3 regions of the Acidovorax sp. GW821-FHT10E04 genome follow, and region 3 is predicted to be linked to each of the others. Evidence: predicted binding sites of a transcription regulator. Region 3 holds the regulator's gene; each other region holds the start of a gene.
What was found. Region 3 encodes FNR, which switches genes on or off when oxygen is low (the NO sensors DNR and NnrR bind a similar motif). Its sites were predicted from a motif close to TTGATNNNNATCAA; they were not measured.

Region 1 (10,428 bases), on a different contig from region 3:
TGCCTGCGGTGTTTGCCGCCAGCCACCCCGACGAGCCGCCGCGCCACCTGGGCCAGTGCACGGGGTGGGACTTCAACGGCAGCGGCGTGAAGGAATTTTTCCCCCAGTTCCATGGCCGGGAATCCAAGGCACCCGCCCCGGCCGCCCCGACGGCCCCTGCCACTGAAGTTTCAGCCCCATCGGGCTCTAGCGCTGGTTGAATAAGCGCTGGCAGCTATCAATTTTGATATATCTCACCACAACCCATCGGAGACACCCATGCGTGTGCAGAACAAATCCATCATCGTCACCGGCGCCGGCAACGGCATTGGCGAAGGCATCGCCAAGCGCCTGGCCGCGGAGGGCGGCAAAGTCATCGTCAATGACATCAACGAGGCAGGAGGCCAGCGCGTGGTGGCCGAGATCACGGCGGCAGGCGGCACGGCCGCTTTCTTCAAGGCCGACGTGACGAAGTCCGCCGAAGTGAAGGCCATGGTGGACGAGGCCGTGCGCCTGTACGGCCGCCTGGACGTGGTGGTGAACAACGCGGGCTGGACGCACCGCAACCGCCCCATGCTCGAAGTGAGCGAGGACGAGTTCGACAAGGTCTATGCCATCAACATGAAGAGCATCTACCTGTCGGCCATCCACGCCGTGCCCGCATTGCGCCAGGCCGGTGGCGGCAGCATCATCAACATCGCCTCCACCGCCGGCCTGCGCCCCCGCCCGGGCCTGACCTGGTACAACGGCTCCAAGGGCGCCGTCATCATCACCAGCAAGTCCATGGCCGCCGAGCTGGGCCCCGACAACATCCGCGTGAACTGCATCAACCCCGTGTTCAACCCCGACACCGGCCTGGCCGCCGAGTTCGCGGGCGGCCCGGTGGACGAGGCGCGCCGCGCCAAGTTCCTGGCCACCATTCCGCTGGGCCGCTTCTCCACCGCGCTCGACGTGGCCAACGCCGCGCTGTACCTGGCGAGCGACGAGGCGTCCTTCGTCAGCGGCGTGTGCATCGAGGTGGACGGCGGGCGCTGCGTGTAGGCACCTGCTGGCGGTCTCGCAAGGGATCGCGCCCGGGCGCCCGCCACCTGCAAGGCCGCCGGAGGCCGCCCCGCGCAGGCACAAGCCGCACCAGGGAGGTGCGGATTGATTGACGGTTGCAGGGCAGCTGCCTATAGTGCCGCCCATCCATGTTTGCAAGCGCCTCTCCCGTCACGACCCCCAGCGGCACCGCGCCGCTGCGCCGTGCCGCGCGCTCGCAAGCCACCCTCCAGGCCGGCGACCGCCGGGTCTGCACGCTTGCTGCAGACTCCTGAGCCCGGCGACACCCTCTCCCCCACGTTCTTTCGCGCACCTCCTGTCGCCGGGCCCATCCCCCAGGCGCTTGCTTGCGCCCAGGCCACGGCCCGGGGCAGCCTTGAGGAGTGTTGATGCCCCCGTTCCCTTCCGGCGAGATCTCGCTCGCCCCGTGCCCCCCCGCGCGCCACGACCCCGCCGACGGGGCCGCTGCCGGCCTGACGGCCGCCACCGACATCACCCGCCACTTCATCCGCGCCAAACGGCCCTGCGCCGACGGCTACCGCTGGTACCTGCGCCGCCAGGAGGGCGCCAGCAACTACCAGGCCTTGCTGGACGACCTGGTGCGCGAAGGCCGGGTGGAAGACGCCTGCTGGATGCTCGACCAGTTCGGCCCCACCAACGACGTGCTGGAGGTGGACCATCTGGAGGCCGATGCGCTGGTGTTCGCCGGCAGCGTTCGGTGCCAGGGCAGCGCCGACGTGGACGGTGTGCTGCGCACCGGCCGCAGCCTCAGCGTGCTGGGCGGCCTGCGGGTGGGCGGTGCGCTGCGGGTGGGAGAAGACCTGCGCGTCGCGGGCGCGCTGCGCTGTGAGGGCAGCGTGCGGCTGCACGGCGACGCGCGCGTGGGCGGCTCCCTGGTGGTGGCGCAGCGGCTGCAGTGCACGGGCGGCCTGCGCGTGGGCGGCGAGCTGGACGCTGGCGCCTCGGCCCACATCGGCGGCCACTGCACCGTGGGCCAGGACCTGCGCGTGGCAGGCGCCCTGGACGGCGGCGGTGGCATCAAGGTGGGCGGCCACCTGCTCGGCGACGCGGCCGTGCAGGCCACGCACGGCCTGCAGGTGGCGGGCGACGTGGACTGCCGCGGCCACCTGCAGGTGGGCTCGGGCGTGCGCGCGGGCGGGCGCATCCACGCAGGAGGGGCCATCCGCGCGGGCGAAAGCCTGTCGGCGGGGGAAACCATCGCGGCGGGTGGAGCCTATGGCGTGTACGCCGGCCTGGTGGTGCCGCTGCCCGACTGGCCCCACAGCGCCCGGGTGTGCGCCCGTGAGCAGCCCGCGCGCCTGCTGAGCGGCTGCTGGACCGATGGCCAGGGGCACACGCCATGATGCCCGGAGCCTGCGCCTTGCACCTCGCGCCCCGCGTCGCCCCCGGTGCCCCGGCCGGCCGGGGCTGGCTGGGTGCGCTGGGCCACCTGCTGACCGAACTGCGCATCGACGTGGACCTGTCGGGCCGCGACATCCAGCGCGAGTTCGACGCACTGCACGAACGCATCCGCACCAACCACCGCACCCGCGACGCGATGCGCGCGCTGCCCCTGCGCCTGCACGGGCTGGAGTTGCGCCTGCGCGAGGCCGACGGCGAGTATTTTGTCTACGCCATCGACCCGCAGCGCAACCGCATCGTGGCCTACACCGTGTTCAACCGGCTGGTCGAGGTGGACCGCCGCACCGACCGCCACCTGCGCGCGCCCCACACCAAGGTGGTGGACGGCTACCGCCGCATGGGCATTGCCTCCGCCATCTACCGCTGGTGGCTGGACTCGGGCCGCAGCCTCATGACCGGGGCACGCCAGTCCGCCGGGGCCCACGGCCTGTGGATGGCCCTGGCGCGCGACTATGAGCTGGCGGCGGTGCGCATCGACGCGCACAAACGCGTGCAGCGCCTGCCCCTGCCACCACCCCCGGGATTCTTCGACGCGCTGGACACCCGGCTGGTGCTGGTGGGGCGCGATTGCCGCCTGGCGGACTTCACGCAGCACGCGGCCTGCAGCGGCTGATGGGGGGCCGGATGGCCGGATTGCCCCCGGACGCTCAGCCCAGCACCTCGCGCAGGGCTGCCTCGTACAGGTTGGTGAGCTTGTCCATCACGCCCAGCAGGCGCTCGCTGGTGGTGGCCACGGCGTTGAGCCCCACGTCATCGGCCGGGCGGCGCAGGGCCGATTCAAAGAACAGCCACTGCGAGTCGGCCAGCTCCAGCTCGTTGCGGATGGCGGGGGTGGACACCGGCGCCGCCTTCAACGTCTGCAGTGCCTGGCGGAAGTCGGCGGCGTCGGAGGCCAGTTGCGCCTGCACCACCTTGGACTCCACCTTGGCCGCGTGCAGAAAGTAGTTCTTGGCCAGGCGCTGCGACAGCATGCGCTGGCGGCCCGCCAGGTTCACCAGCCGCGCGCTGGGGGCCTGCGCCAGCCTCTCGATCGACTCGGTCACGGCCTGGGAAACCAGCAGCGTGCGGTCGGCCTGGTCGGACGCCGCCACCACCAGCGCCGTCTGGGTGGCTGGCACGGCGGTCAACTGGTTGAGCAGGGCAAACTGCTTTTGCACTTCTTCCAGCTGGCGCCCCACGTCGGCCGGCCAGCGCCCCGACTGCAGGCCCCGCGCCAGTTCGCTGCTGCCCGACTGCACCATCTTGCGCGCCAGCCCCATCACATCCACCGCCGCCCCCGGCAGCACCTGCAGGTACTGCTGGCAATAGGCCTTGGCCATCCGCTGCGACAGGGCGCGGAACCAGCCCGCATAGTTGATGGCCCCCGACAGCCCTATCTGCGCCTGGGCACTGTGGCCCCAGGTGGGCAGCAGGATGCCCGCAGCCACCCATTGAACCGCCACGCGGCGCTGGCATGGCAGGGCGTCGGCGAAGAACTCACGAACTGGCATGGGAATCCCCTGAAATCGGATGCCGTATTGTTGCAATGCAACATCCAGAGCGCCCTGCGCCATGTCAAAGGCGGGCCACGCCGCCGCCGGGGTAGAACTTGACCGCGATCAACTCCGCGCGCAGGGGCTTGCCCCTCTGCGGGGCCCCTTGCGGCAAAATCACCCCATGGCCGAACGTGTGATTCCCCTGGTGGACCAACGCATCGCCGCACTGGCGGCGCGGGTGCCCACGCACCCGGTGGCCCCCACGGGCCAACTCACCGACACCCGGGGCCGCCCGCTGCGCGACCTGCGCATCAGCGTGACGGACCGCTGCAACTTCCGCTGCAACTACTGCATGCCCAAGGAAGTGTTCGACAAGGACTACCCCTACCTGCCGCACGGCGCCTTGCTGAGCTTCGAGGAGATCACCCGGCTGGCGCGGCTGTTCCTGACGCACGGCGTGCGCAAGATCCGCCTGACCGGCGGCGAGCCCCTGCTGCGCAAGAACCTGGAAGCGCTGGTGGCCCAGCTGGCCCAGCTGCGCACGGTGGACGGCCTGGCGCCCGACCTCACCCTCACCACCAACGGGTCGCTGCTGGCGCGCAAGGCCCAGGCCTTGAAGGATGCGGGCCTGAACCGCGTGACCGTGAGCCTGGACGGACTGGACGACACGATCTTTCGCCGCATGAACGATGTGGACTTTCCGGTGGCCGACGTGCTGGCGGGCATCGAAGCCGCGCACGCGGCGGGCCTGTCGCACATCAAGGTCAACATGGTGGTCAAGCGCGGCACCAACGACCATGAAATCTTGCCCATGGCGCGCCACTTTCGCGGCACGGGCACCACGCTGCGTTTCATCGAGTACATGGACGTGGGCGCCACCAACGGCTGGCGCATGGACGAGGTGCTGCCCTCGGCCGAGCTGATCGAACGCCTGCGCGCCGAGCTGCCGCTGGTGCAGCTCGACCCCAGCAGCCCCGGCGAGACCGCCGAGCGCTGGGGCTACACCAACGCACAAGGCCAGTACGACCCCGCCCTGGGCGAGGTGGGCGTGATCAGCAGCGTGACCCAGGCCTTCTGCCACGACTGCAACCGCGCGCGCCTGTCCACCGAAGGCAAGCTCTACCTGTGCCTGTTTGCCTCGGAGGGTTACGACCTGCGCACCCTGCTGCGCGGCGGCGCCAGCGACGAAGCGATCGCCTCGGCCATCGCCCCCATCTGGCAACAGCGCGGCGACCGCTATTCGGAGCTGCGCAGCAGCCTGCCGGCGGACACCACACAGGGTGGCGCGCGGCGGGTGGAGATGAGCTATATCGGCGGCTAGCGGTGGGGCCGGCCCCGTGCATCTCGGCCCTGCGGAGCCCCCGCCCCGCGCCATGGTCCGGGCGCCGACGGTTTTCAGGCACCATGGGTGGCCGCGGCCTTCACCTCTTGCCCACACCCACCCCATGCCCCTTCAATCCACGCACCGCGCACTGTTCCTGGCCAATGCCACCGTCCTGGTCACGCACCAGATCGACGCCGCGTACTGGCATGAGTGGGAGCTGTTCCACATTCCCGGCGGCAACCAGGTCAACCTGCTGCTCAACCTGCCCATCATTGCGCTGGTGCTGTATGCCCAGGCGCAGGTCGCCCGGGGCGACGGCCGTTCGGCCCTGGCCTTCTACAAGCTCATGCCCTGCCTGGGAGCCTTGACCGTGGCGATCCACGGCCTGTTCTTTGCGCTGGGGCACGGGGCGTTCGCGCAACCCGTGTCCCTGGGCCTGCTGGCCTGCACGGCCGTCCTTTCGTGCCTGCAACTGACCGCGCTGCGTGCCCGGCAGCCGCTGTAGCACCCTGCTTTTCACCCATCGCCCACCCCCATGATCGAAACCCAAGACATCACCGGCCTCGTGCTTGCAGGCGGACGCGGCAGCCGCATGGGCGGCGTCGACAAAGGCCTGCAGAACTTTCGCGGCCTGCCGCTGGCGCTGCACACGCTGATGCGGCTGCAGATGCAGACCGGCGCCACCATGGTCAACGCCAACCGCAACCTCGCGGCCTACGAGGCGTTTGGCGCCCCCGTGTGGCCCGATGTGCTGGCCGACTACGCTGGTCCGCTGGCGGGCTTTCTGACGGGGCTGGAGCGTTGCGAAACACCCTGGCTGCTGACGGTGCCCTGCGACACCCCGCTGTTCCCGCTGGACCTGGCCCAGCGCCTGGCGGCCGCGGCGGACGCCCAGGACGCCGACATCGCCATGGCCGCGGCGCCCGAAGACGATGGCACGGGCCGCACCAGCGTGCGCACCCAGCCGGTGTTCTGCCTGCTGCGCGTGGACCTGCTCGAAAGCCTGGTCGCCTTCACCCAGGCCGGCGGCCGCAAGATCGACGCCTGGACGGGCCAGCACCACTGCGCCATCGTGCCCTTCGACCAGCCGGGCGATGACCCCAAGGCCTTCTTCAACGCCAATACGCTGGCCGAGCTGCACGCGCTGGAGAGCACCAGCACACCGCAGGCCCCACAGGCCCCACAGGCTTGACGCGCCTCCCAACCGCCATGAACACGCGCCCGTTTCCGGCCACCAGTTCCGTACGGATCCGCCCCTTGGCCGCCGCGGATGCCGTGGCCTACAAGGCCCTGCGCGACGAGGCGCTGCGCACCGCGCCGGATGCGTTCACCTCCGACTACGAATCCTCGGTGGGCCGCGATGCCAGCGAGTACGTGACGCGCTTTGGCACCCTGGAATCCGGCCAGTTCTTCCTGGGGGCCTTCGACGCCACGGGCCAACTGCTCGGCTGCCTGGGCTGTGAACGCGAACAGCGCGCCAAGCAGCGCCACTGCGCCGTGGTGGTGGGCATGATGGTGGCGCCCCGTGCGCAGCGCCAGGGCATCGGCCAGCAACTGGTGGCCACCTGTGTGGAGGCCGCCAGCCGCGTGCCCGGGCTGACCCAGCTCGTGCTGACCGTCACCGCCTCCAACACGCACGTCGTGCGCCTGTACGAGCAGGCCGGGTTCCGCGCCTGGGGCCTGCTGCCCCACGCCATCGTGGTGGACGGCGTGGGCTTCGACAAGCTGCACATGGTGCGCGTGCTGCACGACTGATTGAAAGCTACTGAGACCCATGAAAACCATTGCCCAGATTGCCGCCGAACTGCAAGGCTACGACCCGCAGGCCCTGAGCGCCGCCGACGTGAATGCGTTTCTGCAGCGGCTGGTCGAGCCCGTGACCGCCACCGAAGAGCTCCCCCTCTTCGACGCCCTGGGCCGCGTGCTGGCGCGGGACGTCGTCTCGCCCCTCAGCGTGCCCCCGCACGACAACTCGGCGATGGACGGTTATGCGTTCGCCGGCGCACAACTCACCCCAGGGCAGCCCCTCACGCTGCGGGTGGTGGGCACGGCGCTGGCGGGCAAGGCCTGGGTGGGCACCGTGGCGGCGGGCGATTGCGTGAAGATCATGACCGGCGCCATCATGCCCCCGGGCCTGGACACCGTGGTGCCGCAGGAGTTCACCACGGCCGCAGCCGATGATGGCCACATCACCATCGCGGCCGGCGTGCTCAAGACCGGCGACAACCGCCGCTTCAAGGGCGAAGACCTCCTGGAAGGCGGCGTTGCGCTGGCCCAGGGCACGCTGCTGGCACCCGCCGCGCTGGGCCTGGTGGCCAGCCTGGGCCTGCCCACGGTGACGGTGTTCCGCCGCCTGCGCGTGGCGTATTTCTCGACCGGCGACGAGATCCTGAGCCTGGGCGAAGCCCCACGCGAAGGCGCGGTGTACGACAGCAACCGCTACACCGTCTTCGGCCTGCTCACCCGCCTGGGCGTGGAGGTGATCGACCTGGGCGTGGTGCGCGACGAGCCCGCGCTGCTGGAGGCGGCATTTCGCAACGCGGCACAGCGCGCCGACGCCATCATCACCAGCGGCGGCGTGAGCGTGGGCGAGGCCGACCACACGCGCACCATGATGAAAAAGCTGGGCGACGTGGCCTTCTGGCGCATCGCCATGCGGCCCGGCCGCCCCATGGCCGCAGGGAGCATCGCCGCCACGGAATTTGAGGAAAAAACAGCCTCTGGCGCTGATCCAGCAAGCGCCAATAGCTACCAAAATAATAGCAAACAATCCCACAACGGCGCGGTGCTGTTCGGCTTGCCCGGCAACCCGGTGGCCGTGATGGTGACGTTTCTGGCCTTCGTGCGCCCCGCCCTGCTGCGCATGATGGGCAGCACACACACCGCCCCGCCCCTGGTGCGCGCCACCAGCACCGAAGCCCTGCGCAAGAAACCCGGCCGCACCGAGTACCAGCGCGGCACCGTCACCACCGCCGCCGACGGCACGCTGCAGGTGCGCACCACGGGCAACCAGGGCTCGGGCGTGCTCAGCTCCATGGTGCAGGCCAACGGGCTCATCGTGCTGCGCCACGGCCAGGGCAATGTGGCGGTGGGCGACGCGGTGGATGTGATGCTCTTTGACGGCGTGATCTGACACGGCCACGGGTACCGGGCCGGTACCCGTCCACCCCTGTCCCGCTAGTCTGGAACCCACTGCCTTCCATTTGTTTTTATTTCCCTCCGTGGACTCTGCCCATGACCTACGCCGCCCAGCACCTTGCCACGCCCCCCTCCCGCGACGATGTGGACCGCCTGCCGGGCGCGGCAGTCGTCGAGTTCGGCACGCCCTGGTGCGGCCACTGCCAGCGGGCCCAGCCCCTCATCGAGCAGGCGCTCAAGGGCCGCGCGGACGTGGCGCACATCAAGGTGGAAGACGGCCCCGGCCAGCGCCTGGGCCGCACTTTTGGGGTCAAGCTGTGGCCGACGCTGGTGTTCCTGAAGAACGGGCAGGAAGTGGCGCGCCTCGTGCGGCCGCAGGCCCTGCAGGAGGTGCTGGATGCGTTGCAGGCGAACGCGGGGCCGGCCTGACCACGCCCGGGCGCCCTGAACGAAAAGAAGCCCCGAGGGGGCTTTCCTTTCATCCGTTCCTCATGCACGCGCCCGGCGCCCCGGACCGGGAGGGGCGCTACTTGGCCACGTAGTCATGCGGGTGCAGCGGATGCGCGGGCTCCTCGGCCGCCACCGCCGTGTTCGCGCCCGGCACGGCCCGGCGCGCGAACAGCGTGTACATGGTGGGCACCACGAAGATGGTGAGCAATGTGCCCAGCGACATGCCGCCCACGATCACCCAGCCGATCTGCGTGCGCGTCTCGGCCCCCGCGCCCGAGGCCAGCGCCAGCGGGATGGCGCCGAGCACCATCGCGCCCGTGGTCATCAGGATGGGGCGCAGGCGCTGCGCCGAGGCCTTGACCAGCGCGTCCACCATCTCCATGCCCTGCTCGCGCAGCTGGTTGGTGAACTCGACGATCAGGATCCCGTGCTTGGTGATCAGCCCCACGAGCGTGATCAGCCCGATCTGCGAATACACGTTGAGCGACCCCCCGCTCCACTTGAGGGCCAGCAGTGCCCCGATCATCGACAGCGGCACCGAGACCATGATCACCAGCGGGTCGATGAAGCTCTCGAACTGCGCCGCCAGCACCAGGAAGATGAACACCAGCGCCAGCACGAACACGATGCCCAAAGCGCCCTGTGAGCTCTTGAACTCGCGCGACGTGCCGTTCAGATCCGTGGTGTAGCCCGGCCGGATGACCTTGGCGGCGGTGTCATCCATGAACTTGAGCGCCTCGCCCAGCGAGTAGTCGGGCGACAGGTTGGCCGTGATGGTGGCCGAGCGGCGCTGCCCGAAGTGGTTGAGCTCGCGCGGGCTCACGCTCTCGCGCACCTTGACCAGGCTGGACAGCGGGATCATCGAATCGTTGCGTCCCCGCACGTAGATGGTGTCGATGTTCTCGGGCGTGGTGCGGCCCCGGGCCGCCGTCTGCACGATCACGTCGTACTGCTCGGCATCGCGCTTGTAGCGCGTCACCGTGCGCCCGCCCAGCATGGTCTCGATGGCCTTGGCCACCACGTCCACGCTCACGCCCAGGTCGGCCGCGCGCTCGCGGTTCACCTCGATGCGCAGCTCGGGCTTGTTCAGGCGCAGGTCGATGTCGGGCCCGATGATGCCGGGGTTCCGGGCGATCTCGGCCATGAACGCGGTGGTCACCTGGTTGAGGTTCTCGTAGCTGTCCGAGGTCTGGATCACATAGGTGAGCGGGCGCGCCCGGAACCCCTGGCCCAGCGACGGCGGGGTGATGAGGAACGAGCTGACGCCCGGCAGGTTGCCCACCTTGGGCTGGAGCTCGCGCGCAAGCTCCAGCGTGGTGCGCTTGCGGTTTTCCCAGTCCACCGTGCGGTAGATCACGCTGCCCTGCGCCACGGTGGGGTTGCCGATGTTGGCGAAGATGCGGTCGAACTCGGGGTACTCGCGGCCGACCTTCTCCAGCTCCAGCGCGTAGCGGTTGGTGTAGTCCAGCGTGGCGCCGTCGGGGGCGGTGACGTTGACGAGCACCGTGCCCCGGTCTTCCAGCGGCGAGAGCTCCTGCCGCATGCTCGGGTACACCACCACCAGCGCGGCGCCGCTGACCGCCATGACCGCGATCACGA
Region 2 (10,428 bases), on a different contig from region 3:
CAACGACAAGGAAATCAAGGCCGTGGCCGACTACATCGCCGGCCTGCGCTGAGCGATTTGATTTTCGTCAATCTTGTGGCCCGAAAGACCGGGCCGCACGGAACCTACCGCCAATAACAATCCCAAAACGGGCGGGCCCATCGCACAGATGGTCCCGCCCTTTTTCTTTCTTTCGCGCCCCGAAGCCCACGTTTCCATCCATGTCCGACAACACCCAAGGCCTTCGCATCCAGTCTGGTTCCCAGGCCTTGCGCGCAGGGATCGAACTGCTGTCCTCGATGCGGTTCGCCATCTCGCTGCTGACGGTGATCTGCATCGCCTCCGTGATCGGCACGGTGCTCAAGCAGCATGAGCCGGCGGTCAACTATGTCAACCAGTTCGGGCCGTTCTGGGCCGAGCTGTTCGGCGCCATCCAGCTCAACGCGGTCTACAGCGCCTGGTGGTTCCTCCTCATCCTGGCGTTCCTGGTGGTCAGCACCTCGCTGTGCATTGCCCGCAACACGCCCAAGATCCTCATCGACCTGAAGGTCTACAAGGAAAACATCCGGGAGCAAAGCCTCAAGGCCTTCCACCACAAGGCCGAGGCAGGGCTGAGCGGGTCCGCCGAGGCCGAGGCGCGCCGCATCGGCACGATGCTGGCGGGCGGCGGCTGGAAAGTGCGCCTGCAGCAGCGCGACACGGCCGCCGGCCCCGGTACCGGCTGGATGGTGGCCGCCAAGGCGGGGGCTGCCAACAAGCTGGGCTACATCGCGGCGCACAGCGCCATCGTGCTGGTGTGCGTGGGTGGCCTGCTGGACGGTGACCTCATCGTGCGCGCCCAGATGCTGCTGGGCGGCAAGACCCCGTACCAGGGCGGCGGGCTGATCGCCGATGTGAAGCCCGAGCACCGCCTGTCGGAGCGCAACCCGACCTTCCGCGGCAACCTGCTCGTGGCGGAGGGCACGCAGTCGAGCACGGCGATCCTGAACCAGTCCGACGGCGTGCTGCTGCAGGACCTGCCGTTCGCCATCGAGCTCAAGAAATTCATCGTCGAGCACTACTCCACCGGCATGCCCAAGCTGTTTGCCAGCGAGATCGTCATCCATGACAAGGCCACGGGCGAGAAGACCCCGGCGCGCGTGGAGGTGAACCACCCGGCCAGCTACCGCGGCATCGAGATCTACCAGTCGAGCTTCGACGACGGTGGTTCGCACCTGAAGCTGCGGGCCGTGCCCATGGTGGCAGGCGCCAAGGCCTTTGATGTCGAGGGCGTGGTGGGCAATTCCACCCAGCTGACCAACAACGGCGGCGGCACTGGCAGCGAGACGCTGACGCTGGAATTCACGGCGCTGCGCACCATCAATGTCGAGAACTTCGGCGGGGCAGGCCCGGGCGGCACCGGTGTCGATGTGCGCAAGGTGGACCTGCGCGAGTCGGTGGAGTCCCGCTTGGGCGCGGCCAACAAGACCGTGACCAAGAAGGAGCTGCGCAACGTGGGCCCCAGCGTGAGCTACAAGCTGCGGGACGCGGCGGGCCAGGCCCGCGAGTTCCACAACTACATGCTGCCCGTGGACACGGGGGACGGCGTGCCGGTGTTCCTGCTGGGGGTGCGCGAGAGCCCGGCGGAACCGTTCCGATACCTTCGCGTGCCGGCCGATGACAAGGGTGGCATGGACGGCTTCATGCGCCTGAAGGCCACGCTGGCCGACCCGGTGGCGCGCGAACAGGCGGTGCGCCGCTATGTGGCGCAGGCCATCGATGCCTCGCGCACGGATCTGGCCGAGCAGCTGCAGCAGTCCGCATCGCGGGCGCTGGCGTTGTTCGCCGGACGCGGCATGGTGGACGGCAAGCCCACCGGTGGCCTGCAGGCGGTGTCGGACTTCATGGAGGCGAATGTGCCGGAGGCCGAGCGCGCGCGCGCCGGTGAAGTGCTGGTGCGCATCCTCAATGGCACGCTGTTTGAGGTGGCCCAGCTGTCGCGCCAGAACGCGGGCCTGCCGCGCCTGCCGCAGGATGAACAGACACGGGGCTTCATGACCCAGGCCGTGCTGTCGCTCAGCGACGCGCAGATCTACCCCGCGCCACTGGCGTTCGAGCTCAAGGACTTCACCCAGGTGCAGGCTAGCGTGTTCCAGGTGGCCCGAGCCCCTGGCAAGAACATTGTCTATCTGGGTTGCGCCTTGCTGATCCTCGGTGTTTTTGCCATGCTGTACGTGCGCGAGCGCCGTGTCTGGGTCTGGGTGGCGCCGCAGGGCGGCGGCAGCCACGCCACCATGGCGCTGTCCACGAACCGCAAGACCATGGACGGGGACCAGGAGTTTGTACAGCTCGCACAGAAACTGATCGGGGCCGGCAAGGCCCCGGAAGGCACCGCATGAACACCGCCACCGGCAACACGAATACCGCGATCACCCTGAATGAGGGGTTCTTCGCCCGCCGCAACTGGTTCGACTGGCTGTTCGCGGCCATCGTGGCGGTGGGCGGCCTCTATGCGCTGCAGCGCTACGGCAGCTACATGGATGTGTACGAAAAAGGCATCCTGCTGGGTGCCATTCCCTGCACCATCTGGCTGGGCTGGTTCTGGCGGCCGCTGCGCGTGCTGATGCTGGTGGTGACGGCGGTGGCGCTTTTTGCCATCGGCCTGTACCAGCAGGACGGCGCGGGCAGCCTGGCGCGCGCGGACACGGTGTTCGGCCTCAAGTACTTCCTGTCGAGCCAGTCCGCCATCCTCTGGATGAGCATGCTGTTCTTCATCAGCACCGCGTTCTACTGGATCGGCATGTTCTCGCGCGGCGAGGGCAGGACCATGGGCATGCTCGGCTCGCGCATCGCCTGGGTGGCCGTGGCCATGGCGCTCATCGGCACGCTGGTGCGCTGGTACGAGAGCTACCTCATCGGCCCGGACATCGGCCACATCCCGGTGAGCAACCTGTATGAAGTGTTCGTGCTGTTCTGCTGGATGACGGCGGCGTTCTACCTGTACTACGAGCAGCAGTACGACACCCGCGCCCTGGGCGGCTTCGTGATGCTGGTGGTGAGCGCGGCGGTCGGCTTTCTGCTCTGGTACACCGTGGTGCGCGAGGCGCATGAGATCCAGCCCCTGGTGCCCGCGCTCAAGAGCTGGTGGATGAAGCTGCACGTGCCCGCCAACTTCATCGGATACGGCACGTTCGCGCTGGCTGCCATGGTGGCGTTCGCCTACCTCATCAAGCAGCAGGCCACCGAAACCCGCTGGTACAAGCTGGCCCCCCTGTGGCTGCTGGGCGTGGTGCTGTGCTTCGAGCCCATCGTGTTCCGCCAGGGCGCCACCGAGAACGGCGGCAGCTACTGGATGGTGTACTTCGGCATCTCGGCATTCATCGTGGCGGGCATCCTCTTCGGCCGCAAGCGCATCGCGGCGCGCCTGCCGTCGTTCGAGATCCTGGACGACGTGATGTACAAGTCCATCGCCGTGGGCTTTGCGTTCTTCACCATCGCCACCGTGCTGGGGGCACTGTGGGCGGCCGAGGCCTGGGGCGGCTACTGGAGCTGGGACCCGAAAGAGACCTGGGCGCTGATCGTCTGGCTCAATTACGCGGCCTGGCTGCACATGCGCCTCATGAAGGGCCTGCGGGGTACCGTCTCGGCCTGGTGGGCGCTGGTCGGCCTGGCGGTGACCACGTTCGCGTTCCTGGGCGTGAACATGTTCCTGAGCGGGCTGCACAGCTACGGCACGCTGTAGGCCCGCGGCTGCCCGCACGCCCCTGCCCGGCAGGCAGGCGGCGCCTGCAACTATTGTGTCTTCGGTGTAACCTGAACGGCCCAGGGAACGAACTAGCAGTTGTTCCGCTCTATCGCAGAGTCCGTTTCAACCGAGAACCACCGGAGACACCCATGCTGATTCCATCCCGCGAACCGGGTTTCAACCACCCGCATTCCTCCGAGATCACGCCGCGCTCGGTGTACGAGGAGCGGCGCAGGATGCTCCGGCTGATGGCCGGCGGGGCGGCGGGCGCGGCACTGGCCGCCTGGGCCGGGCGCGAGGCGCTGGCACAGCAGGGCACTGTCGCGCGTCCTGGCAAGCTGGCGGCGCTGGCCAGTGCGAAGTCCACCGTGCCGGGCGCCATCTCGATGGAAAAGCTCACCGACTACAAGGACGCGAGCACCTACAACAACTTCTATGAGTTCGGCACCGACAAGGCCGACCCCGCCCGCAACGCTCACACCCTGAAGACCACGCCATGGACCGTGGAAGTCGAAGGGCTGGTGAAGAAGCCTGGCAAGTACGGCATTGAAGACCTGCTCAAGCTCAGTGCCCAGGAAGAGCGCATCTACCGGCTGCGCTGCGTGGAGGGCTGGTCGATGGTGATTCCATGGGTGGGCTATTCGCTGTCCGAACTGATCAAGCGGGTGGAGCCGCAAGGCAGCGCCAAGTATGTGGAATTCGTGACGCTGGCCGACAAGGCCACCATGCCGTTTGTCGGCTCGCGCGTGCTTGACTGGCCCTATGTGGAGGGCCTGCGCCTGGACGAGGCCATGCACCCGCTGACGCTGCTGGCGTTCGGCATGTACGGCGAAGTGCTGCCCAACCAGAATGGCGCGCCGGTGCGCCTGGTGGTGCCCTGGAAATATGGATTCAAGAGTGCCAAGAGCATCGTCAAGATCCGTTTTGTCGAGAAGGAGCCAGGCACGGCGTGGAACAAGGCGGCCAAACAGGAGTACGGCTTCTACTCCAACGTGAACCCCGAGGTGGACCACCCCCGATGGAGCCAGGCCACCGAACGGCGCATTGGCGAAGACGGCCTCTTTGCCAAGAAGCGCAAGACGCTGATGTTCAACGGCTACGAAGCCCAGGTGGGGCAGCTGTACGCGGGCATGGACCTCAAGAAGTTCTACTGACCGCCGCGTCCGCCCGGCTTCGCCGTCACGTCCGGTGGCGAAAGCCCGGCCCGGCCCTTGCCCCCATGCGAAAACTGCTGCTCCATCCTGCCGCCAAGCCCGTGGTGTTCGTGCTGTGCCTGCTTCCGCTGGCCTGGCTGGTGTATGCCGCGGCCGCCAACGAACTGGGGGCCAACCCTGCCGAAGCCCTGATCCGCGCCACGGGCGACTGGACGCTGCGCGCGTTGTGCCTGGTGCTGGCGGTGACACCGCTGCGCGTGCTCGCCTCCACGCCCCAGCTCGCGCGCTTTCGGCGCATGCTGGGGCTGTTCGTGTTCTTTTATGGGTTGCTGCACCTGCTGAGCTACGCCTGGTTCGACATGGGCTTTGATGTGGCCGACATCGTGCGCGACATCGTCAAGCGGCCCTTCATCCTGGTGGGGTCCCTGGCGCTGCTGGTGCTCACGCTGCTCGCCGCCACGTCGTTCAACCGCGCCATCAAGGCGCTGGGTGCAAGGCGCTGGCAGGCCCTGCACCGCAGCGTGTACGCGGTGGCGGGGCTGGCCATCCTGCATTTTTTCTGGATGCGCGCGGGCAAGAACGATTTTGGCGAGGTGGCGGTCTACGCGGTGGTGCTCGCGGCCCTGCTCGGCTGGCGGCTGTGGCACCGGCTGCGCAAGCGGCAGGCGGCGCAGGGGGCGGCGGCTCCCCGCCGGACGGCCGCTGGGGCCCGGTAACGCAATGCGGATGGATGCTAGATCGATTGCTATAAAATATATAGCTACCTGCGCTTGCCAGTAAAGCGCCAGGCCCTGTTTTTATTGAAGATCGAGCAAACGGCCCGTGCTACCGCCCCAGCCCGGGACGCAGCTGCCGGGTCACCGGATCGATGTAGCTGGTGGGCAATTGGTAGGCCCGGTCGTCGAACAGGTCGATGCCGCACATCAGGTTCTCGATCCAGTCCATGAAGTCGCTGATGGCCTGCTTGCCGATGATCGGCGCGCCGTGCTGCGGAACGAGCATGGAAATATCGAGCTGCCGCGCCATGCGCACCCACAGCCGCAGGATCTTGTTGGAGACCATGTAGCGGCGGTGAAACCCCTCCATGCGCGGGATGTGCGCCTTGAGGTCGGTCACCGGCACGCGTGCCTCGGCACCGGACATCATGGACACCCCCAGATCGCCCGTGAACAGGATGCGGCTGACCGGGTCGTAGAAATGGAAATTGCCTTCGGAATGCATGAAATGCGCAGGCAGCAGCACCAGTTCATGGCGGCCCAGCGGCAGGTGGCCGCCGCTGTCGGGCACCCCGATGACCCGGTTCTCCGTCTTGCCGACCTTGGTGAAGTGCGGGGCGAAACGCTCCCACACCCGCGAGATCACCAGGTCTGCCTTGGTGCTGGTCATCCACCGGTCCAGCGAGGCAATGATGTCCGGGTCCGCGTGCGAGGCGATCAGGTACGACAGCTTGTGTGGCGGGAAATGCTTGGTCATTCCCATGAACAGCTCGTTGAAAGCGAGGTTGCCGCCGGGATCGATGATGGCGCCCGTGTCGTCGTCCACGATCAGGAACTGGTTGGCCTGCACGGCCTGGCCGTCTTCCTCGATGAGGTCGGTGAACATCAGACAAGCGTGATTCTTGTCGCGGTAGAGTTCCAGGGCCATGGCCATCCTGCAGTGCGATAAAGCACGGACTGTACGATTGACCCTTCGAGGTGTCCTTGATGGAAATCAAGCACTCGGCATTGGTAGTGGCAGCCAGGTGGGCCGCAGGCCCCTGCCGGCGATTCGCCGCGGCTTAACGCGGCTGCGACGCGGCAGCCGCCGGTGCCTGGGCGGGCGTGGTCGTGCCGACGCTGGGTGTCAGGGTCTGCGGAAGGGTTGCGCGCTGTGCAGCCGCGGGGCTGCTGGGAAGATACAGGGGGCCTCGCTGGCCGCAGCCGGCGAGGGCCGCCGTACTGGCGGCAAGGACAAGCGTCCTGACTAGAATTTGGGAAGCTATCAACATGCGCAAATTGTAATGACCGACCTTGAATTCCTGGACCACGCCGAAAAACTGCTTCTGGCCGTCGAGCGCAGTTGTGATCGTATCAACGACGCGACCGAGGCCGATGTGGACGCCCAGCGCTCGGGGGGCATGGTGACGCTGACCTTCCCCAACCGCAGCCAGATCGTGATCAATCTCCAAAAGCCGCTGCACGAGGTCTGGATGGCGGCGCGCTCCGGTGGCTACCACTACCGTTTCGATGGCCAGGCATGGCAAGACACCAAGGGCGCGGGAGAGTTCTTTGACTGCCTGAGCCGGGACGCAGCCCGGCAAGCGGGCCTGCCGCTGCAGTTCTCGGCCTAGGGAAACCGCCTCAGCCTGGCTCAAGCTTGCTGCCCCCCAGGCTGGGCCTCTGATAGTCCCGGCCGTGTCAGTTGCGGAACAGGTCCAGGATGCGGTTTCGCTCCTCCGCCGGGGGCGGTGCGTGCGGGGCCACCGCCGGTGACGCAGAGCGGTCATCAATGCCCACACTGGAGATGCCGCTGTGGCGGGCGTACTCCTCGTAGAACCACTCCCCGCCGACGTTGACGACGCCAGCCGGCACCGTGGGTTCCATGACAGGCACACCCTTGAGCGCGCGTTCCATGAAATTGATCCATACCGGCAGGCTGAGCCCGCCCCCGGTTTCGCGGCTTCCGAGGTTGCGGGGCGTGTCGTAACCAATCCAGGTCACGGCGGCGATGGTGGGCTGGTAGCCGGCGAACCATGCGTCGACCGAATCATTGGTGGTGCCGGTCTTTCCGTAAAGGTCCGGGCGTTTGAGCGTGGATTGCGCGCGCGCGGCGGTGCCGGACCGTGTCACCTCCTGAAGGAGGCTGTTCATGATGAAGGCGTTGCGGGCGTCGATGGCGCGGGGCTGCTCGCTGGTCACCGGTGGCGTTGTTTCCGAGATCACGCGGCCCTTGTGGTCCGTGACCTTGGCGATGAGCCAGGGGTTCACACGGTATCCGCCATTGGCGAACACGGAATAGGCGGTCGCCATCTGCAGCGGCGTGACCGAACCCGCGCCCAGGGCCATCGTGAGGTAGGCCGGGTGCTTTTCCGCATCGAAGCCAAAACGCGACACCCATTCCTGGGCCGTCTTGGGGCCCACGGCCTGCAGGATCCGGATCGAGATCATGTTCTTGGACTTGGCCAGGCCGGTGCGCATGCTTATGGGCCCGTCGTACTTTCCGTCGTAGTTCTTGGGCTCCCACGGCTGGCCGCCCGTGACGCCGGCGTCAAAGAACAGCGGGGCGTCATTGATGACCGTAGCGGGCGTGAACCCCTTTTCCAGCGCCGCGGAATAAATGAAGGGCTTGAAGCTAGACCCCGGCTGGCGCCACGCCTGGGCCGCGTGATTGAACTTGTTCTTGTCAAAGTCAAACCCACCCACCAGGGCCCGGATGGCTCCGCTGCGCGGGTCCAGGGCCACGAACGCGCCCTCGACTTCAGGCAGTTGTGTGATCTCCCAGGCGTTCTTGGGGGTCTTCACGACCCGGATCACCGCACCTCGGCGAATCTTGATGTTCGGCGGTGCCTTGTCGCTGAGGCCCGACTGCGCGGGCTTCAGGCCATCGCCGGTGATCTCGAGGTTGTCGCCGTTGGCCCGGGCCGCAATGATCTTGCGGGGAGAGGCTTCCAGAACGACGGCGGAGAGGACATCCCCGTTGTCCGGGTGATTGGCCAATGCGTCGTCAATGGCATCCTCGACCTCCTGGGCTGCAGTGGGCAAGGCCACGAACTTCTCCGGCCCCCGGTACTGCTGTCGCCGCTCGTAGTCCATGATGCCCCGGCGCAGCGACCCATAGGCAGCTTCCTGCTCTGCCGCGTTGAGGGTCGTGTAGACATTCAATCCCCGTGTGTAGGCCTCGTTGCCATACTGAGTGAAGATCAGCTGGCGCGCCATCTCGGCGACGTACTCCGCATGGATCCGGGTGTTGTCCGGTCCTGACCGGATTTTGAGTTCTTCCTTCTTGGCGTCCGTGGCCTGCTGGGCTGTGATGAATCCGTTCTCCTCCATGCGCTCGATGATGTACAACTGCCTGGAGCGCGCCCGTTTCGGATTGCTGATCGGGTTGTACGCGGAGGGCGCCTTGGGCAGGCCGGCCAGCATGGCAGCCTCTGCCACCGACACGGATTTCAATGGCTTGCCAAAATACGCCTCCGAGGCCGCCGCAAATCCATAAGCGCGATTGCCGAGATAAATCTGATTCATGTAAATTTCAAGAATCTGATCCTTGCTCAGTAAATGCTCAAGCTTGAATGTCAGTAAGATTTCGTAAATTTTGCGTGTAAATGTTTTCTCTGAAGAGAGGTAAACATTGCGTGCAACCTGCATCGTGATAGTGGATGCTCCCTGGCTTTTCACGCGGCCCAGATTGGCGAGACCAGCGCGAACCACGCCCTTGTAATCAACGCCGCCGTGTTGAAAGAAGCGGGCATCTTCAATGGCCAATACTGCGTCCTTCATGACCTTGGGGATTTCTCCAATGGGGGTGAGATTGCGGCGCTCTTCCCCAAATTCGCCGAGCAAAGCACCTTCCGCTGAATAGACGCGCAGGGGCAGCTTGGGCCGGTAGTCGGCGAGGTCGGAAATGTCCGGCAGGTTCGGGTAGGCGACGGCCAGGGCCACGGCGATGGTCAGCGCCAGCCCGAAAGCGGCTGCAGTTGCCAGGCCTGCGATCCAGAGGATTGCACGCAGGAACCAACGAAGCCAGGTGGGACGGTGGGGAGCGGGGGAGGAGTCCGGCTTGTCGGTGGACTTCGATGGAGAGGACGGCATATCGCTCCGGAGGGGTAGGGCCCCCCATTATAAAAATGTCTGCTCCTGAACACGGAAAATCGCAGCGCCGTGCGATGAGCAGGTTGCCAAAAGGCGCGCCACCCTCCCCAAACGGTCTTGCAAAGCGCCAAAAATTCGTCTGCTTTTGGCAACGCTCCGCAAGTGTTACGCGGGGAAAAATCTTTGCTGGAGAACTATCTTACTGATAGCATTCATGTGAAGTGTTAAGTTTTGTTGCCTCATTTTGGCAAGTTACAGGGGACCAATCTTGAGCTCAATGGGGTCTTTGTTCAGTCGCCAGTCTGCGCCGCTGCTGGGAATCGACATCAGTTCTTCCAGCGTCAAACTGGTCGAGCTGGGGCGTGATAAGGCGGGCAGTCTGGTGCTGGAGCGCTGTGCGATCGAGCCGCTGGAGCGCGGGTGGATCGCCGATGGCAACATCGAGAAGTTCGATGAGGTCGCTGATGCCCTGCGCCGACTGGTCAAGAAAAGCGGCACGCGCACGAAGAACGTCGCCTTGGCGTTGCCGCCGTCGGCTGTCATCACCAAGAAGATCACGCTGCCAGGCGGGATGACAGAACAGGAACTCGAAGTTCAGGTCGAGTCCGAGGCCAATCAATACATTCCCTTCTCCCTCGACGAAGTGAGTCTGGACTTCTGCGTCATCGGGCCCAGCAAGAACGCTCCTGGCGATGTGGACGTCCTCATTGCCGCGTCGCGCCGCGAGAAGGTACAGGACCGGCAAGGTTTGGCGGAGGCAGCCGGGCTCAAGCCGGTGGTG
Region 3 (10,428 bases):
GAACCCAACGCTTGGCTGCCCTCGCCCACCTGAACCCCCGGTTCAGGATGAGAGTCCGGTGGCAATCGCAGACACCTTCTTCCTTCCCCATGCCGCTGTCGCCGCCGCCTCACCTTCCCGCTGAACGGCCGACCGGGCGCCCCTCCCCGCCCGCTCTTCCCTCCCCTTCTCCCTTTTTGCCCCATGCTGGATCCTCTCCTGATCGTTGAACTCGGTGTACTGGGCCTGGCAACCGGCTTTCTGGCCGGCCTGCTCGGCATCGGCGGCGGCATGCTGCTGGTGCCGTTCATGACGTACATCCTGGGTGCCCAGAAGGTGGCACCGGACCTCGCGGTGAAGATGGCCATCGCGACCTCCATGGCGACGATCATGTTCACCTCGATCTCCAGCGTGCGCGCGCACCACCAGCGTGGCGCGGTGCGCTGGGACATCGTCAAGCGCCTGGCGCCCGGCATCGTGCTCGGTGGATTCATCGCCAGCCTGGGCGTGTTCGCGCTCCTCAAGGGCTCGTTCCTGGCGATCTTCTTCGCGCTGTTCGTGAGTTTTTCGGCCTCTCAGATGTTCCTGGACAAGAAGCCCGCCCCCTCGCGCCAGATGCCTGCCGGCGCGGGGCAGGTGGCGGCGGGCGGCGTGATCGGGTTCCTGTCGGGGCTGGTGGGTGCCGGCGGCGGCTTCGTGAGCGTGCCGTTCATGACGTGGTGCAACGTGCCCATCCACAATGCCGTGGCCACCAGCGCCGCGCTCGGCTTTCCCATCGCCCTCGCCAACGTGGTGGGCTACGTGATTGGCGGCCAGAACGTGAGCGGATTGCCCCCGGCATCGCTGGGCTACATCTGGCTTCCCGCCCTGGCGGTGATCGCGACCTGCAGCGTGCTCACCGCGCCCCTGGGCGCCAGGGCGGCGCACAGCCTGCCGGTCAAGCAACTCAAGCGCGTGTTCGCATCCCTGCTCTTCGGCCTGGCGGCCTACATGCTCTGGAAGGGCATCGCGGCCTCCTGAGGCTCTGCCGTGGGGCCACGGCGCAAGGGCAGCGGAGATGGTGGCCAAGGCGGTGGTGCGAAGCCCTTGGCCTCGCGCGCCTAGGTCTGGACGGAATTGCGCCGGCCCTGCGCCTTCAAGGGCAGCGGCTTGCCCAGCAGGGCACGAAACTCGTGGGCAGGAAGCCCGGGCGCGCACAGAAAACCCTGGTAGTGGTCGCATTGCATCTGAAGCAGCACCGCCTGCTGGGTTTCGGTTTCCACGCCCTCCGCCACCACCTCCACATGCATGGCGCGCCCCATGCTGATGATCGCGCTCACGATGGCCCGGTCGCCATCGTCGTCGGGCAGCCCGCGCACGAACGACTGGTCGATCTTGAGCTTGTGGATCGGCAGCTTCTTCAGGTACGCCAGGCTGGAATAGCCCGTGCCGAAATCATCGATGGCGAGGCCAATGCCCAGGCCGGCCAGCACGCGCAGGCGCTGCTCCATCTCCTGCGCATCCTGCAGCAGGATGGTTTCGGTCAGCTCCAGCTCCAGCAGCGTGGGCGGCAGCTGGTGCACCGCCAGCAGGCGCGTGATCCGGTCCACGAAATCGGGCTGGCGAAACTCCAGCGCGGACACGTTCACCGAGATCATGATGGGCATGCCGCTGTGCATCCACACCGCCGCCTCGCGCACGGCCTGCTCCATGACCCAGGCACCCAGCGTGACGATGTAGCCGGACTCCTCCGCGAGGGGGATGAACTGCCCGGGCGAGACCGCGCCGAATTCAGGGTCGGTCCAGCGGATCAGGGCCTCGGCGCCCGTGATGCGCCCCGTGGCCATGTTGACCTGCGGCTGGTAGTGCACCGCCATGCGGTCCAGCCCCAGCGCCTGGCGCATCGCATGCTCCATCTGCATGCGCGACAGCAGGTTGGCGTTCATTTGCGGCTGGTAGAAGCCATAGCTGCCCCGGCCGCGCTCCTTGACGCGGTACATGGCGGTATCGGCCTGCTTGATGAGGTCGTCCAGCGTGGCCCCGTCCTGCGGGTACAGCGCCATGCCGATGCTGCACTGGATGGAGAAACCCATGCCGTCGAGCATGAAGGGCTTGAGCATGTCGTCCAGGATGCGGCGCGCCACGCTCTCGGCCACCACGGCATCCCCACCGTGCAGATAGATGACGAACTCATCCCCGCCCAGCCGGCACAGCATGTCCGTCTGGCGCAGGCAGGCCTGCAATCGCTCGGCCACCAGCTGCAGCACCCGGTCGCCAAAGGGATGGCCCAGCGAGTCATTGATGATCTTGAAACGGTCGAGGTCCAGGAACAGGATCGCGAAACCGGTGTCGCTCTGGCGGGCGCCCTGGATGGCCGTGTCCACCCGCTGCGACAGAAGCAGCCGGTTGGGCAGCCCTGTGAGCACATCGCTGTACGCCAGCTCTTCGATGCGCTTCTGGGCCGCATGCTGCAGCGTCAGGTCGCGCATGAAGCCGATGCTCTGCACCAGCCGCCCCTCGTCGTCGCGCAACGCCACCCACGACAGCTGTACCGCGCAATAGGTCCCGTTGTCCCGGGGAAGCCACAGCTCGCCTTCCCAGAAGCCTTCGCTGGACCAGCCTTGCAGCACCTGTTCCATGAACGCCGCATCGGGGCCGCCGCCAAAGAGGGATGCCGCCGTGTTGCCCTCGAACGACTTGGCCGACGGGCCCACGAGGCGCTCGCATCCCGGGTTCATGCGCAGGACCCGGTGCTGGCTGTCGGCGATGAAGATCGCGTCCAGGCTGGATTCGAACACCCTGGCGGCAAGGCGCAGGCTGGCTTGTATCTCGGTCTGCCGGGTGATGTCCCGGAACGAGTACACACGCCCCACCGGCCGCCCCTGGCTGAACTGGGGGACCGTGCGCAGCTCCAGCACCGCGCCGTTGCGCAGCACCAGGATGTCGGTGCTCTCCCGCATCGGCTCGCGCGCAATCGCGGCCAGGCGCTCCGAATAGGCCTCCGCATCGTTCACCTGCGTGGCCATGTGGGCATACACCGCCCCGTCGTCACGCTCAAGGAGCAGGTCGCGCGGAATGCTCCACAGCTGTGCAAGGCGCTGATTGAACGCCCGCACCCGGCCATCAAGGCTGCAGACGAGCATGCCGTCGGCCGCGGAGTCCAGCGTGGCGCGCAGTTCGGACAGCAGGGTTTCCAGTTCGCGCTCGATGGCCTCCTGGGCACTGCGGTCCAGCATGGTCAGCATGTACACCGTATCGCCCCCCGCTGCGCCCCAGGGCACGCGGCTTACCTGCCGGTCCACGGGCACCAGCGTGCCATCCGCACGCAGAAGACGGGTGTGGGAATGGATGCCGCCCGCCACCACCTCGGCGGGCTCCCCCCAGAACGCCTGGTCCTGCGGCGTGGTAGCCAGGCCAAGCACCGATGCACCGACCATGGCGGACACGGGGGTCCCTACCAGCCGCTGCGCGGCGGCATTCGCGTGCAGGATGAGCAGGCTGGCCTCATCGACAAGCCAGACGGCTTCCTGCAGCGCGTCCAGCCAGCCGTGGGATTGCGAAACCCTCACGAACCTGCCTCTTCATTGCCGGGACTGACCGCACGCTCGAAAAAGTAACAGATGCGCTGACGGGGAGAGAGATAGTCCAGCGCATCGCGTGGCAGCTGCGCGGGCTTGAGGCTGCGCCGGATGCCCAGCTCGGGCACCGTTTCCAGGTCCAGGATCGGTGCTTCGTCCTTGGGCACACGGGAATCGTGCACGATGACCTTGGGCCGCAGGGGCCGCGACGAGTTGACCGAGGCAACGATCGCATAGCGGTCATTGACCAACTGGACAATGGAGCCCGGCGGGTACACCCCCATCATGCGGATGAATGCCCCCAGAACCACGGAATCGAAGCGCGCCTTGAGCTGCGCGAAGATGACGGACAACGCCTCGTGGGGCGTGAGCGCATCCACGCCGTTGGCCGGGTTGCACATGCGGTCGTACCGGTTGACCAGCGCCAGCACCTGCCCCGCCCGTCCCAGGTCAGGCCCCGACAGCCGCAGGGGGAACCCGCTGCCATCGGCCATTTCGTGATGCCGCGCAATGGCCGTCAGCACCGCTTCGGGCAGCCCCATGCGCGTGGCGAATGCCACGGACTCGCCCACGTGGGACTCGTAGCGCGTTCGCTCCATGGGGATCATCGAGGGCGTGGGCTGGCGCAGGTTCGGCGGCAGCTTGAGCTTGCCCAGGTCATGGATCAGGGCCGCGATGCCGAGATCATGCAGCTCGGAGCTCTTCATGCCCAGGGCACGGCCCAGCAGCAGGGAGATCACCATCACGTTGATGGGGTGCAGGGCATTGCGCTCGCCAACGCCCTCCGACAGCAACCGGATGACGGAGTCACCGTTCTCGAGGAGTTCCGATACGCAGCCAGCCACCAGCGCATCGCCCTTGGTGCGGGCCTGGTCCGGGTGCTCGGACGCAACGCGTTCGAGTGCCTGGTACTGCCGGGTGGCCTCTCCGAACCGCTGGTTGCAGGCCGCCAAGGTGCGGTTCTGCGCCTCCAGCAATTCGCGCCGGCGCTGCGCCTCCGGGTCCACGGTGGCCGTGGCGCCGGGGGCATCCGGTCCCTGGGCCGAGGGCACCGTCATCTCCGGCACGCTCCAGGCGGCCGGAACCAGCTCTCTTTGCTCCGGATCGCTTTTCTTGGGGACGTATCGCACCTCGGTGAGCCCCAGTTCCCGCAACGTCGCGATCTGGTCCGCCGATGCCACCCGGAAACTGCTCACCGGGAACGGATGGTGCATCCAGCCCACATCGAGCTGGATGTACATGCCGACGCGCAGTTGGCTGATATCGATGAGGATGGAGGAGTTCACTTCGGGGCGCGCGAAACATGGAGACGTGAATGCCACCAATAGTTACACAGATTATCGCCAGTTCGAAGGCCTTGTCGAAGGAGCCCACCCGCGCCGCGGCGGCACGGCAACACTTGCCTGCCCGAAGCCACGGGGCGGGACAATCCCCCTCATGGGGATGTGGGTTACCGAAACCGCCTCGCCCTCAGGCCGCCGCGGCCCGAATGCACGCTAGCGGCACCACAGTGAGGGTTTGTAGACGAGGTCCATCCACAGTGCCCAGCTTGCCACCGCGCAGAGCAGGCCACCGGCGGCGCGCGTCCCCCAGTCCGCGCGCACGGTGTTGAGCCGGGCCCGCAACCGCGTCCAGGCCCAGGGCCCGCCGACCAGCCAGACGCCGCTGCCAATGCCAAAAAGCGCCATGGACAATGCGCCCTCCAGGGGCCCTCCGCTCAAGGCAGCCACCAGCAGCGCCGAATACAGCAAGCCACAGGGCATCAGCGCCCAGAGAAACCCCGCGGCAAGAATGCCTCCCGGGGCACGGACCAGAGGCCGCACGCGCTCCCACACGCCACGGCCCGCCTGCTCCACCCAGAGCGGCTGCCGCGCCTGGACCATCAGCATCAGCCCCCACGCCATCACCGCGACGTGCATCAAGGTCCACGCCGGGCGCAGTGCCATGGTCTGCTGAGTGAGCCACGCCAGGCTGTCCATGGCCAGGGCGGCCAGCCCGCCCGCCAGGGCATATCCCGTCAGGCGGCCCGTATGAAAGGCCACGGCCCGCCGGGCCACGCCACCGCGCGGTGCCCACCGCACCGCCTGCACCTTCGGGGGAGCCCCCTCCGCCGGCGCCCCGGCGCCCGGGGCGGATGCGCAGCCCGCGCTCCCCTGCCCCACCACGGCGCCACAAGGTGCCGAGCACATGGCCAGGCAATGGGACCCGCCAACGAGCCCCATCAACAAGGCAGTCGAGGCAACCGTTGCAAGCATGGGATTCAGATGATGCGTGAAAAACGCGCGCGGTTGCGGTCTGCCTGCAGATATCGGTCGAAAACCATGGCGATGCCGCGCACGAAGAACCAGCCCATGGCCGTGACCTCGACACCGTCGGGCCTCACCTTGACCAGTCCCTGCTCGGCCATGGTGTCGAGTTGCGCCAGTTCGGCGGAGAAATAGTGCCGAAAATCGAGGAGCCAGGCCTGTTCCATGGGCTCGAACAGCAGTTCTCCCTGGCACATCAAGGACATGATGACGGCACGGCGCACGAGGTCGTCCCGCGTCAGGGCCAGGCCACGCACCACGGGCAGACGCCCCTGGTTCAGCAGGTCGTAGTACTCATCCAGGGTCTTGGCGTTCTGGCTGTAGGTGGCGCCGACCCTGCCAATGGCCGACACGCCCAGGCCGATCAGGTCGCAGTCGGGCTGGGTGCTGTAGCCCTGGAAGTTGCGGTGCAAGCGGCCCTGCCGCTTGGCGACGGCCAGCGAGTCCTCCGGCAGCGCGAAGTGGTCCATCCCCACATACACATAGCCGGCGCCCATGAACGCGTCGAGCGAACGGGAGAGCATCGACACCTTGCCGGAGGCTGCGGGCAGTTCGGCGGAGAGGATGCGGCGCTGGGGCTTGAACCGCTCCGGCAGGTGGGCATAGGCATACAGCGCAATGCGATCAGGCCGCAACTGAACCACCTGCGCCAGCGTGCGGTCGAACGACTCCGGCGTCTGGCGCGGCAACCCGTAGATCAGGTCCACATTGATCGATTCGAAGCCGAGCGAGCGCGCGGATTCCACCAGCGAAAACACCTGTTCGGCGGGCTGGATGCGGTGCACCGCCTTCTGAACCTCGGGGTCAAAATCCTGCACGCCAAAACTCAGCCGGTTGAATCCAAGCTCCGCGAGCACGGCAAGCCGGTCGGCATTGACGGTACGGGGGTCCACCTCGATCGAGTACTCCCCGCCCGGCGCCAGGGTGAAGCTGCGCTGGAGCATCGCCATGAGTTCCCGCAAGCCATCGTCCGACAGGAAGGTGGGGGTGCCGCCGCCCAGATGCAGCTGGCTCACCACCTGCCCCGTGCCGCAGTGCGCCGTGTGCAGATCGATCTCGCGGCTGAGATAGCGCAGATAGACTTCAGCCCGGTCGTGGTGCTTGGTGATGATCTTGTTGCAGGCGCAGTAGTAGCACAGCGACTCGCAAAAAGGGATGTGCACATACAGGGACAAGGGCAGCGCCTTGGTCAGGGTGCCCATGCGGCGCTGCTCGAGGGCGAGGGCGTAGTCCTCCTGGCCGAAGGCTTCCACAAACCGGTCGGCCGTCGGATAGGAGGTATAGCGGGGGCCTGGTACGTCAAAACGGCGCAGCAGGTCAGGCGAAACAGCGGTCATGGGGCGAATCCTTGCGTACACCTTGACTGTGCCGTAAGCTGCCCCCCATGTCCTTGACATGAATCAAGTGATGGAGTGGCCGGAACAGCGACAATTTGATGCATGTCAGTCGCCTGCCCGCCCTCCAAGAGACTCCCTCTTCGGCCATCGGGCGGTATGCTCGAAACCTAACTCCGCCCTGTGCCTATGAACCCGCTCACCATCAAAGTCGCCTGTTCCAATTGCAACCTGCGCGAGCTGTGCATGCCGGTGGGCCTGAGCGAAGAGCAACTGCACCGCATCGACGAGGTCGTTGCAGTTCGCCGCAAGGTGAAGCGCGGCGGTACGCTGTTTCGCAATGGTGAGTCGTTCACCTCGCTTTATGCCATCCGCACCGGCTTTTTCAAGACCTGCGTGGCCACCGAGGACGGACGCGACCAGGTCACGGGGTTCCAGATGGCGGGCGAGATCATCGGCCTGGACGGCATCGTGAATGACCACCACACCTGCGATGCGGTGGCCCTGGAAGACGCCGAGGTCTGCGTCATGCCGTTTGACCGCATCGAGGAATTGTCCCGCGAGGTCACCGCGCTGCAGCACCACGTGCACAAGATCATGAGCCGCGAGATCGTGCGCGAACACGGCGTGATGCTGCTGCTGGGCAGCATGCGTGCCGAGGAGCGCCTGGCAGCGTTCCTGCTCAATCTGGTGCAGCGCCTGCACGCCCGCGGATTCTCGCAGTCCGAGCTGGTGCTGCGCATGACGCGCGAGGAGATCGGCAGCTACCTGGGCCTCAAGCTCGAGACCGTGAGCCGCACCTTCTCCAAGTTTGTGGAAGAAGGCATTGTCGAAGTCAAGCAGCGCCATGTCCGCATCCTCGAGACCGACGCGCTCAAGCGCATCGTGAACAACCAGTCCGCCTGCCACTGAGCAAGGCGAGCCAGGTCCGCCCGTCCCGGCAACGCCTTGCCACCGGAGCCCGGCCGGTGCGCTGTTCAAGGGCAGGATGATGTCTTTCGGCAATCATCAGGGCGCTCGCCTTCGGGCACGGGGCAGCGGTTGAGTTCAAAGGGCGACATTGCCAGCAGCGTGGTCAACGCGCTGGAGGCCATGGTGATGGCCCAGAACGCAAAGAACGCGAGCGTGTAGACGCCCTGGCGCGACAGGGCCAGCGGCTGCCCGAACCAATGCAGGTCCTGCGGGTCCACCATAGCAAAAACCAGCATCTCCATCGCGCCCGCCATCAGAAAGGCGGGCCATGCAATCCACATCAGGCGTTGCGTCCACATCGGGGTTGTCTCCTGGTAAGGCCGCGCAGACCCGCTGCTCGGCCAGGGGTTTCAGCGTGGCTGGTCCTGAACCGGTGTCGCCGCGTGGTTGCGGCCCTTCATGGCCGGGGCCAGGCTCTTCTCCGGAGCCTCCAGCGTCTTGTTGATTTCGATGCCCTGGCGGTAGTAGTCCTCGACGACCACGGGGTCTGGCCGCGAAATCGCCAGCCACAGCGTGACAAAGCCCGCCACGATGACGATGGCAGGGCCGGCGATGATCAGCCAGACGTGGCCGAATTTCCACCAGGGCGCAGCGGTGGCGGGGGCGGAGCCGATGGCTGGATTGGATGGCATGGGTGCTTGCTCCTCAAAAATCTTCTCGGTCATACAACGTCCCCGGGGCCGTGCACCGGGGTGCACGTCGCCTCATCGGGGCACCAGGAATACGGACTTCTCGGTCACATGGGCCGCAGCGCCCACCGCCTGCACATCGAACTGCACGGCATGGGAGCCCGGGGGCGCGGAGCCATACGGTATCTGCAGGCGCACGGCCACCCACCGGGACTCCGCGGGGCCAATGTCCACCTCGGCTTCAGAGGCCACCTCCAGCCCGTCCAGGCCGCGGGCGCCGATGCGGTAGCGCTGGGGGCCTTCGGTGGCGTTCATGATCTGCAGGCGGTAGATATTCTCCAGCTTGCCGCCCGCCACGATGCGCGACAGGGCCGCGCGGTCGCGCACCACATCCACCTTGAGCGGCGTGCGGGTGACCAGGCTGGCCATCATGCCCACGCACAGTGCCACCAGCACGGCGGTGTAGATCAGCACGCGAGGCCGCAGGACGCGCCGCAGGATCTGCGACTGGCTCCAGCGCTGCGCCACGCCGTTCAGCGTGGAAAAGCGGATCAGCCCCCGGGGGTAGTGCATCTTGTCCATCACCGTGTTGCACGCATCCACGCACAGTCCGCAGCCAATGCACTCGTACTGCAGGCCCTTGCGGATATCGATGCCCACGGGACACACCTGCACGCACAGGGTGCAGTCAATGCAGTCGCCCAGGCCCTTGGCCTTGTGGTCGATCGTCTTGTTGCGCGGGCCGCGCGGCTCGCCGCGTTCCACGTCATAGCTCACGATCAGGGTGTCCCGGTCGAACATCGCGCTCTGAAAGCGCGCGTAGGGGCACATGTACTTGCACACCTGCTCGCGCATGTAGCCCGCATTGCCATACGTGGCAAAGCCGTAGAACAGCACCCAGAATATCTGCCAGTTGCCCTGCAGCGCCAGCAGTTCCGCGCCGAGCTCGCGGATGGGCACGAAATAGCCCACGAACGTGAACCCCGTCCACAGCGCCACGGTGATCCATACCACCTGTTTGAGAAACTTCTTGCGGATCTTCTCGAAGGTCCAGGGCCCGTTGTCCAGCCGCAGCCGGGCACTGCGATCGCCTTCGATCTTGTGCTCGATCCACATGAACATTTCGGTGTAGACCGTCTGGGGACAGGCGAAACCGCACCACAGCCGCCCCGCCACGGCCGTGAACAGGAAAAGCGACAGCGCCGAGATGATGAGCAGGCCCGTGAGATAGATGAAGTCCTGCGGATAGAGCACCAGCCCGAAAATATAGAACCGCCGTGCCCCCAGGTCGAACAGCACCATCTGGCGCTGCCCCCACTCGAACCAGGGAAGGCCGTAAAAGACCAGTTGCGTGAGAAACACCATGCCCCAGCGCCAGCGTGCGAACAGGCCACTGATGGAGCGCGGGTAAATCTTCTTCTGCGCTTCGTACAAGGAGACGATCTCGCCCTCGGACGAGGCATCGGATGCAACCGGTGCAATCGGAATGACCTTGCGGGCTGGCCCGCTGGGTGGCTTCATGGTGGTGTCGACCTATTGGCTTGGTGTGTCTTCAGCAATGGGGCAAAAAACCGGGGGCAGCGCCAGGGGGCGCACCACCCGGCCCGGATCAGCGCACCGCGGCAGCCTGCTTGCCGTTGGACAGGCCCCA

Region 1: AC07OC_RS00690 (type IV pili methyl-accepting chemotaxis transducer N-terminal domain-containing protein) is a predicted target of FNR. The motif match lies at 4,031-4,044, and genes of this name have one in related genera.
Region 2: AC07OC_RS19530 (oxygen-binding di-iron domain-containing protein) is a predicted target of FNR. The motif match lies at 6,558-6,571, and genes of this name have one in related genera.

What each region holds. Positions count from the first base shown of each region.
Region 1 covers NZ_JBWKMT010000001.1:152,136-162,563, reverse strand. The annotation lists gene AC07OC_RS00715 (DUF2889 domain-containing protein) at 1-200, shown strand, start outside; gene AC07OC_RS00710 (SDR family oxidoreductase) at 259-1,020, shown strand; gene AC07OC_RS00705 (hypothetical protein) at 1,170-1,295, shown strand; gene AC07OC_RS00700 (bactofilin family protein) at 1,410-2,384, shown strand; gene AC07OC_RS00695 (hypothetical protein) at 2,402-3,055, shown strand; gene AC07OC_RS00690 (type IV pili methyl-accepting chemotaxis transducer N-terminal domain-containing protein) at 3,090-3,932, opposite strand; gene moaA (GTP 3',8-cyclase MoaA) at 4,099-5,238, shown strand; gene AC07OC_RS00680 (DUF6713 family protein) at 5,363-5,746, shown strand; gene mobA (molybdenum cofactor guanylyltransferase MobA) at 5,777-6,433, shown strand; gene AC07OC_RS00670 (GNAT family N-acetyltransferase) at 6,451-6,996, shown strand; gene moeA (molybdopterin molybdotransferase MoeA) at 7,016-8,374, shown strand; gene AC07OC_RS00660 (thioredoxin family protein) at 8,476-8,808, shown strand; gene AC07OC_RS00655 (efflux RND transporter permease subunit) at 8,906-10,428, opposite strand, start outside.
Region 2 covers NZ_JBWKMT010000006.1:113,442-123,869, forward strand. The annotation lists gene AC07OC_RS19505 (c-type cytochrome) at 1-52, shown strand, start outside; gene AC07OC_RS19510 (cytochrome c biogenesis protein ResB) at 201-2,357, shown strand; gene ccsB (c-type cytochrome biogenesis protein CcsB) at 2,354-3,700, shown strand; gene msrP (protein-methionine-sulfoxide reductase catalytic subunit MsrP) at 3,853-4,857, shown strand; gene msrQ (protein-methionine-sulfoxide reductase heme-binding subunit MsrQ) at 4,923-5,573, shown strand; gene AC07OC_RS19530 (oxygen-binding di-iron domain-containing protein) at 5,683-6,501, opposite strand; gene lptM (LPS translocon maturation chaperone LptM) at 6,635-6,844, opposite strand; gene cyaY (iron donor protein CyaY) at 6,857-7,186, shown strand; gene AC07OC_RS19545 (penicillin-binding protein 1A) at 7,254-9,647, opposite strand; gene AC07OC_RS19550 (pilus assembly protein PilM) at 9,916-10,428, shown strand, end outside.
Region 3 covers NZ_JBWKMT010000002.1:409,835-420,262, reverse strand. The annotation lists gene AC07OC_RS06910 (sulfite exporter TauE/SafE family protein) at 184-999, shown strand; gene AC07OC_RS06905 (sensor domain-containing protein) at 1,080-3,527, opposite strand; gene AC07OC_RS06900 (cyclic di-GMP phosphodiesterase) at 3,524-4,822, opposite strand; gene AC07OC_RS06895 (sulfite exporter TauE/SafE family protein) at 5,033-5,791, opposite strand; gene hemN (oxygen-independent coproporphyrinogen III oxidase) at 5,797-7,179, opposite strand; gene fnr (fumarate/nitrate reduction transcriptional regulator Fnr) at 7,366-8,088, shown strand; gene AC07OC_RS06880 (hypothetical protein) at 8,154-8,447, opposite strand; gene AC07OC_RS06875 (FixH family protein) at 8,499-8,780, opposite strand; gene ccoG (cytochrome c oxidase accessory protein CcoG) at 8,853-10,298, opposite strand; gene ccoP (cytochrome-c oxidase, cbb3-type subunit III) at 10,387-10,428, opposite strand, start outside.